DNA from 2 places in the Lysinibacillus sp. JK80 genome. Region 2 is predicted to be linked to the other one. Evidence: a T-box and tRNA genes for the amino acid it is inferred to sense, from the RefSeq annotation. Region 2 holds a T-box; the other holds one or more tRNA genes.
What was found. A T-box is a leader RNA that pairs with one kind of tRNA and senses whether it is charged. The one in region 2 lies ahead of argS (arginine--tRNA ligase), so its partner is inferred to be a tRNA-Arg.
Positions count from the first base shown of each region.

Region 1: it has a tRNA-Arg gene. The T-box ahead of argS (arginine--tRNA ligase) is inferred to sense a tRNA for this amino acid. The anticodon was not compared.

Region 1 covers NZ_CP058997.1:4,132,455-4,136,876, forward strand. The annotation lists rRNA gene HXV90_RS20680 (23S ribosomal RNA) at 1-282, opposite strand, end outside; rRNA gene HXV90_RS20685 (16S ribosomal RNA) at 464-2,015, opposite strand; tRNA gene HXV90_RS20690 (tRNA-Gly) at 2,215-2,288, opposite strand; tRNA gene HXV90_RS20695 (tRNA-Arg) at 2,306-2,382, opposite strand; tRNA gene HXV90_RS20700 (tRNA-Leu) at 2,405-2,490, opposite strand; tRNA gene HXV90_RS20705 (tRNA-Lys) at 2,557-2,629, opposite strand; tRNA gene HXV90_RS20710 (tRNA-Gln) at 2,645-2,719, opposite strand; tRNA gene HXV90_RS20715 (tRNA-Asp) at 2,725-2,800, opposite strand; tRNA gene HXV90_RS20720 (tRNA-Glu) at 2,831-2,902, opposite strand; tRNA gene HXV90_RS20725 (tRNA-Asn) at 2,904-2,980, opposite strand; gene HXV90_RS20730 (SprT family protein) at 3,072-3,533, opposite strand; gene HXV90_RS20735 (Tex family protein) at 3,601-4,422, opposite strand, start outside.
Region 2 covers NZ_CP058997.1:867,795-872,216, forward strand. The annotation lists gene HXV90_RS04500 (MFS transporter) at 1-790, opposite strand, end outside; partial or broken gene argS (arginine--tRNA ligase) at 921-2,598, opposite strand; T-box leader at 2,643-2,862, opposite strand; gene HXV90_RS04510 (FAD-dependent oxidoreductase) at 2,944-4,422, opposite strand, start outside.

The sequences.
Region 1 (4,422 bases), 1.4 Mb from region 2:
CCTCTTGGTTTGGGCTCTTCCCGTTTCGCTCGCCGCTACTCAGGGAATCGATTTTTCTTTCTCTTCCTCCAGGTACTTAGATGTTTCAGTTCCCTGGGTCTGCCTTCAAGACGCTATGTATTCACGTCAAGATACTACGCGATTAAACGTAGTGGGTTCCCCCATTCGGAAATCTCCGGATCAAAGCTCACTTACAGCTCCCCGAAGCATATCGGTGTTAGTGCCGTCCTTCTTCGGCTCCTAGTGCCAAGGCATTCGCCGTGCGCCCTTAATAACTTAACCAAGTTATTAAGCCTATAAAAAACTTAAAAAATAAATGTGTTTGTTACAATTTCAATGTCGTTTTATCCAGTTTTCAAAGAACAAGTTTTGAAGTGTTTCATTCAGATAGAATGAACCTTCAAAACTGAACGCAAAACGTAATCTTACAAACCCAAGGTTTGTATTCCGAAATAATCCTTAGAAAGGAGGTGATCCAGCCGCACCTTCCGATACGGCTACCTTGTTACGACTTCACCCCAATCATCTATCCCACCTTCGGCGGCTGGCTCCAAAAGGTTACCTCACCGACTTCGGGTGTTACAAACTCTCGTGGTGTGACGGGCGGTGTGTACAAGGCCCGGGAACGTATTCACCGCGGCATGCTGATCCGCGATTACTAGCGATTCCGGCTTCATGTAGGCGAGTTGCAGCCTACAATCCGAACTGAGAACGACTTTATCGGATTAGCTCCCTCTCGCGAGTTGGCAACCGTTTGTATCGTCCATTGTAGCACGTGTGTAGCCCAGGTCATAAGGGGCATGATGATTTGACGTCATCCCCACCTTCCTCCGGTTTGTCACCGGCAGTCACCTTAGAGTGCCCAACTAAATGATGGCAACTAAGATCAAGGGTTGCGCTCGTTGCGGGACTTAACCCAACATCTCACGACACGAGCTGACGACAACCATGCACCACCTGTCACCGTTGCCCCCGAAGGGGAAACTATATCTCTACAGTGGTCAACGGGATGTCAAGACCTGGTAAGGTTCTTCGCGTTGCTTCGAATTAAACCACATGCTCCACCGCTTGTGCGGGCCCCCGTCAATTCCTTTGAGTTTCAGTCTTGCGACCGTACTCCCCAGGCGGAGTGCTTAATGCGTTAGCTGCAGCACTAAGGGGCGGAAACCCCCTAACACTTAGCACTCATCGTTTACGGCGTGGACTACCAGGGTATCTAATCCTGTTTGCTCCCCACGCTTTCGCGCCTCAGCGTCAGTTACAGACCAGAAAGTCGCCTTCGCCACTGGTGTTCCTCCAAATCTCTACGCATTTCACCGCTACACTTGGAATTCCACTTTCCTCTTCTGCACTCAAGTCCCCCAGTTTCCAATGACCCTCCACGGTTGAGCCGTGGGCTTTCACATCAGACTTAAAGGACCGCCTGCGCGCGCTTTACGCCCAATAATTCCGGACAACGCTTGCCACCTACGTATTACCGCGGCTGCTGGCACGTAGTTAGCCGTGGCTTTCTAATAAGGTACCGTCAAGGTACAGCCAGTTACTACTGTACTTGTTCTTCCCTTACAACAGAGTTTTACGATCCGAAAACCTTCTTCACTCACGCGGCGTTGCTCCATCAGGCTTTCGCCCATTGTGGAAGATTCCCTACTGCTGCCTCCCGTAGGAGTCTGGGCCGTGTCTCAGTCCCAGTGTGGCCGATCACCCTCTCAGGTCGGCTACGCATCGTCGCCTTGGTGAGCCGTTACCTCACCAACTAGCTAATGCGCCGCGGGCCCATCCTATAGCGACAGCCGAAACCGTCTTTCAGTCTTTCACCATGAAGCAAAAGAGATTATTCGGTATTAGCCCCGGTTTCCCGGAGTTATCCCAAACTATAGGGTAGGTTGCCCACGTGTTACTCACCCGTCCGCCGCTAACGTCAAAGGAGCAAGCTCCTTTTCTGTTCGCTCGACTTGCATGTATTAGGCACGCCGCCAGCGTTCGTCCTGAGCCAGGATCAAACTCTCCATAAAAGAAATTTGATTAGCTCAAATTGTTTTGCTGGCATCATGTTTGATGTCCAAAATTTTTGTTTTGTTCACTAACCGAAGCTAGCTACTTAAAACTTTATTGATTACGTTTTGCTTGTTCAGTTTTCAAGGTTCATGTCATCGCCCTTTTGGACAACTATTTAAATTTACCATACAACCAAGAGGTTGTCAACACTTTTTTTGGAGCGGGTGATGAGAATCGAACTCACGACATCAGCTTGGAAGGCTGAGGTTTTACCATTAAACTACACCCGCATATATTTTCTTAAAAATGGCGCGCCCGGCAGGAGTCGAACCCACAACCTTCTGATCCGTAGTCAGACGCTCTATCCAATTGAGCTACGGGCGCATATGAAATTAATTAATTGACTTGGTGCGGCCGAGAGGACTTGAACCTCCACGGGGTTGCCCCCACTAGGCCCTCAACCTAGCGCGTCTGCCGTTCCGCCACGACCGCATTCAATTAGTAACTTTTTTATTATACTATGATAATTCAAAAAGTCAACTCTTTTTCTTAAAGAGATGAGCCATGAAGGACTCGAACCTTCGACCCTCTGATTAAAAGTCAGATGCTCTACCAACTGAGCTAATGGCTCGAATTAAGAAATGAATGGCTGGGGTACTAGGATTCGAACCTAGGCATGACGGAATCAAAATCCGTTGCCTTACCGCTTGGCTATACCCCAATAAGTGGCGGTCCCGACCGGGATCGAACCGGCGATCTCCTGCGTGACAGGCAGGCATGTTAACCGCTACACCACGGGACCAAAATATTATTTACATTAAATTATGAAAAATGACCCCTACGGGATTCGAACCCGTGTTACCGCCGTGAAAGGGCGGTGTCTTAACCACTTGACCAAGGGGCCATGGCTCCGAAGGCAGGACTCGAACCTGCGACAACCTGATTAACAGTCAGGTGCTACTACCAACTGAGCTACTTCGGAATAATTCATGTTATGTTGTCGTCGTTATCTTGTCGACTTTTACTATTATAGGGACAACTCAACAAAACGTCAACTATTTTTTAAACTTTTTTTACTCTACTAATTTTAATTTCCCCAAACACTTACTGCAACAATACTTTTCAACATTCATTTTTATTTTCCGTATATATAATTGGTGGCAATTGACACAAGTATATGTATAGCGTCGTCGTTGTTTTTTAACTGTAGCTTTCGGGACATGTAAAACTGCGCAAAATCGAGGGGCATCTACTTTCCTTAATAATTCTCTAAAATCTTTATCTCGATGCTGATACCCTTTACCTTCAATATGTAGGTGATAATGGCATAATTCGTGTAAAACAATACCTTGAATCTCTTTCAAACCGTATAACTCATAGGCTTTAGGATTAATCTCAATATTATGGGATTGTAAAAGATATCGTCCTCCCGTTGACCGTAATCTCGGATTAAAGTAGGCTTGATGCAGAAAAGGCCTCTGAAAGTTTTCTAAAGATAAGCGACGAACAAGCTCTTGTAATTCTTGATTGTCCACAGTAATCACCTCTAACAACAAGAATACCACACTGCGTAGTATAGACAGTGTGGCAAAAATTTAGTACTCAAACTAATGCTTGATTTTTAGGAGGAAGCATCGTTAAAGAGATACGCCCTTTCGTTACATCTATTTGTTCAACCCAGACAGTTACAATATCCCCAAGTGCCACAACTTCTAATGGATGCTTAATACGTTTATTTTGGAGTTTAGAAATATGCACAAGTCCATCTTGCTTCACGCCAATGTCAACAAATGCGCCGAAATCTACTACATTTCTTACCGTCCCCTGCAATTCCATACCTACTTTTAAATCTTCCATTTTTAATACATCAGTCTTAAGCAATGGTTGTGGGAATGCATCACGTGGGTCACGACTAGGTTTCATTAAGGTATCCACGATATCTTGAATTGTCACAACTCCTACTCCAAGCACATCACTTAATTTTTGGATATTTAGTGCTGCAATAGCATCCTCTGCCTTCTGTGTCCCTAACTCTTTTTTATCTATTTGAGCCTCTGCTAATATTTGCTCAGCAAGGGCATAGCTTTCAGGATGAATACCTGTAGCATCAAACGGATTTTTTGCTTCTGGGACACGTAGGAAACCAATAGCTTGTTCATACGTTTTGGCGCCTAACCTTGGAATCTTCTTTAATTGCGCACGTGTAGTAAATTGACCATTTTCCTCTCGCGTCTTTACGATATTCTCTGCAACAGTTTTTGATAGACCAGAAACATATTGTAAGAGTGATGATGAAGCCGTATTTACATCTACACCAACTTGGTTAACAGCTGTTTCTACTATAAAAGATAGCGATTCATTTAATTTTTTTTGAGAAACATCATGCTGATACTGACCTACACCCACAGCTTTTGGTTCAATTTT
Region 2 (4,422 bases):
TCCCTATCATTTGTACAATAGACATAATTGTTAGCATGGCACTGGATGCCTCTAATGACAGGCCTTTATCCTGCAATAGCGGCGTAAGCCATGACATGATTGAGAAAAAGAGTGATGTTTGTAAACCAAAGTACAGTAAAATTACCCAGGCACGTCTAGATGTCCACGGATTACGGATTTCTTCTGACGTAGTTACTTGTTGGAGCTGCTCGTTGTGTTCGGATGGAATTGCCGCTAGCCAGATAACGAGCGCAACTATAGCAAGGATTGACCACATACCAAGGGCGATTGTCCAGCTATTACTGAAACTCTGATAAAAAGTCACGGTTAAGGCTGCACTTAAAGTAGCCCCTACGCCTATACCGAATGAATAGATACCGACTACTGTCGTAAAGCGTTCTGGAAACTTTTTCTTAATATAAGCATTTAGAATAGGACCAATCATTGCAATCGCTAAGCCTGCCGCAAAGCTTGTCACGATGAGCAAGAGATAGCTTGCTTGGAAAAAGCGTAGCCCATTCGCGACAACAAGGATGGCCACTAAAAGGGTGATAGCTGATTTCGTCCCCATTTTTCGCTGAAGCGGGACAGCCAAAGGTGCGAATAATCCCATACAAAAAACGGGGATAGCTGTGAGAAAGCTCATGCTTGTATTCGAGACTTGTAAGGATGTCATGAGGACATTAAAAAGCGGTCCTATTCCCGTGACAGCTGGCCTCATATTAAGAGCGACAAAAAATATACTAATGACCACGAAGGTGAGTGATAATGTCCAATGTTTTTTAACCAATTGTTTGATCCCCTCTGTTATTACGCAGCCTTCATTTATGAAAAGCTTGCATGGATTCCTCTATCCTTTTATCATGTTTTCGATGGTTGGTCAATGATTGGACAGTTTACCTTTACATGGCTAAGGCTTCTTACATATTTTCAGGTGATTCAATACCTAATAAGGCTAATGACTCTTTTAAAACAATAGCAACACTCTGACATAATGCAAGACGGGATGCTTGCTGTTCATCTATCTTCTGCTAATATTTTGTACTGTGCATAATATTTATTAAATAAACGTGCCAGTTGTAAGGCATATTTCGCTATTTGGGACGGATCAGCCTGCTCAAAAGCCATAGCTACCGTTTTAGGAAACTGTTCTAGTAATAAAATAATCTGCCAAGCCTGCTCTCCTAAAGATTTGAAGAGCATATCTTGAGTCGGAGCTTTCTTTTTATCTAAAATAGAGCAAATACGTGCATATGTATACTGTACATATGGCCCTGTTTCGCCTTCAAAATTCATCATTTGCTCGATTGAAAATTCAATATCGTTGAGACGATAGGATTTTAAATCATTAAAAATTACCGCTCCAACCCCCACTTGCTTTGCGACTTGCTCTTTGTTAGGTAGAGAAGGGTTTTTCTGCTCCATATTACGCTGTGCAGTCGTTATAGCTTCTGCTAGTACATCTGCTAATAACACCACTTTGCCTTTACGCGTCGACATTTTTTTGCCATCCTTCAGCATCATGCCAAATGACACATGTTGCAGATTCTTTGCCCAAGGATAGCCCATTTTTTCGATGACCTGAAAAAGTTGTTTAAAGTGGAGGGACTGCTCATTGCCAACAACGTAGAACATCTTTTGGGGCTGGTAGTGCTGTTGGCGATACAGGGCTGCTGCTAAATCACGCGTCGCATAAAGCGTGGCTCCATCCGTTTTCGTTATTAAACATGGAGGCATCTCCTCCATCTCCACAACATACGCACCTTCTGATTCCACAAGGAGCCCTTTTTCTTTTAATTCTGTTACAACGGACGGCATTTTGTCATTGTAAAAGGCTTCACCTATAAAGGCATCAAAATGAATTCCTAATAGCTCATATATTGTTTGAAATTCTACGAATGACACATCTCGGAACCATTGCCATAATGCCTGTGCCTCTTCATTACCGCCCTCCAATGCTTTAAAGGCGGCACGAGCCTGTTCATTGAGCGTTTGGTCTTGCTCAGCCTCTTCATGAAACTTCACATAAATCTTTAATAACTCCTCTATTGGTGATGCTGAAATAGCTTTTTTATCACCCCAAAGCTGATAAGCAACAATAAGCTTGCCAAACTGTGTACCCCAGTCCCCTAAATGATTGATACGAATGGCTTGATAGCCATTTTTTTCTGCAATATTTGCTAAGGCATTGCCGATGACCGTTGAACGTAAATGTCCCATCGAGAAAGGCTTGGCGATATTAGGAGAGGAAAAATCCAAGACGACCGTTCCCATCTTTGTTGGCGTAGTACCATATTGTTGCTTGTCGCGCAGAATCTTGCGTAACACCTGTTGCGTCACCTTTTGTTGATCAAGAAAAATATTGACATAGCCACCAACAGCTTGCACACGCTCGATACTGTCATGATTTAATTGACTTGCTATATGTGCTGCGATACTTTGCGGTGATTTTTTCCACACTTTTGCTAGAGTAAAGCATGGAAAGGCTACGTCCCCTAGCTCCAAGCTTTTGGGTTTTTCTAATAATGACAATATGTCCTCTCCTATTATTTGCTGCTTTAATGTGACTGCTATACTGTCGGCGATTTGTTGATTCATTTTGCTCCTCCTCCTGTTCAAATAAAAAAGCCCTCGCCTCTATAATTAGAGACGAGAGCATGATAATCCCGTGGTACCACTCTAGTTGCCATGTCACATGACCACTTTCCGTTGTTAACGAGGTGACGCCCCGCTATTCTCTACTATTTGTTCGAGAATCTTCTCCAAAGTGCGCTTCATTCATGGTTCCTGCATTAGGCTCCCACCATCCCTAACTCGCTAGCCAGTCATTCCATCAATTACTCTCTTTTTCATCGAATTTTTTTATGATTTTGACATATATTACAGGACTTTCTAATTGGCGTCAACCCTTTTTTACGTTGCCGTTTCAGCAAAAAACGCTCCTCACAAGGAGGAACGTTTTTTTTCTACATAATGAATCACATCAGCCATAATCGCATACATCTCTTTTAATTTTAATTTCTTATTATCAGAGACTTTTTTCGCTACTTTCTCCGTGACAATTCCTTTTTCTACCAATGTATCCCAGCTAGTCGCATTGGATTCACCGATGAGGACGTCAGCCAAATATTGAGCTAACTCATCTCGCTCAATAGCTTCATCGCCTTGATTATAAACTTTATTGATGACAATTTCGAGCTGGTCCTTCATTCCTGCTGCACTTTCTCCACCAGCACGTAGCATGCTCTCTTTTAACATTTTAGCAAACTTTATTTTCGTCGCCTTACTGTCTACTTTTAGGTCATTATCATAGCCGCCCACAACAAGGCCGTAATTAATGAGGGTTTGAATGGCTTCATCATACCATTCTCCTTGATATGGATACTCAATTGAAAATGAATCAACATAGGCACCTTGCTTAGCCAATTGCTTTCGTAATGTAGCGATTAATGGTTTATCCTTACTCATGTCTCTAAAGGTTACATCGTGCTTCTGTGCAAGAGCAGCCGCAGTCCCAGCCGCTTCACCTGTCACCATCCCTGTTGGAACAATACGTGCACTACCAGCTGCAAGTGATGAATAACCAGCAGAGCGTCCGACAACCAGTAAGCCATCAATATCCTTCGGTACTAACGACCGGAAAGGGATAGCATATTGCTTGGGTGAAGCGATCACATAGCCGTAATCATGAGGCGTTTGCGCTTGCACATCGACTGGATAAGAGGCAATGCCAATGCTATCCCACTGATCACTATTTTTCCACAGGTCTGCCATTGGTAATTGATACTCTGCCCAAATATGTCTCGTTTCACGGACATAGAGCTCTTCTGGATAGCTGACAATTTCAGCTTTTTCAAACCCTGGGAAGTTTGTTTGTAAATATTTTAGAATGTGTAACGTTTCTTTCTTCCCAGCGACAATCGCCGCTTGTTTTGAGGATTCATTCAAACCATCAATACCAAAAATCTGTAAGGCATTGATGAAATATTCATCATCTACACGAGCTAAGTTTAACCCTCGTAATCTTGTACCCTCTTGTAATGGCTTGTATTCATCATGCAGCTTTGTAAAGCCCCACATCACCGTATGATTTAAATTAGCACCGCCAAATACACCGGAATTAGCCGCTTTTTTGACTTCATCCCAATTGACATTTTTTAAATGTAGCATTAAAGTCACAGCCATACGCTTATCCTTTATGCCAATATCTTCTCCGCCCACAAAGAAAGGAACGCCCGACAAGGCAGCAAAATCAGCATCCTGTGTAGCATCTATGAATGATTTACCCGTCACAACATATGTACCGTACTCATTTTTTAATTCCACAGACGTTAATTGTTGTTGTTTGACATTTGCTTTCACAACCTCGGTTTGCACGGATAACGTTAAGTTGGGCTCTTCATCGATCAGCTTTTTAAAGGC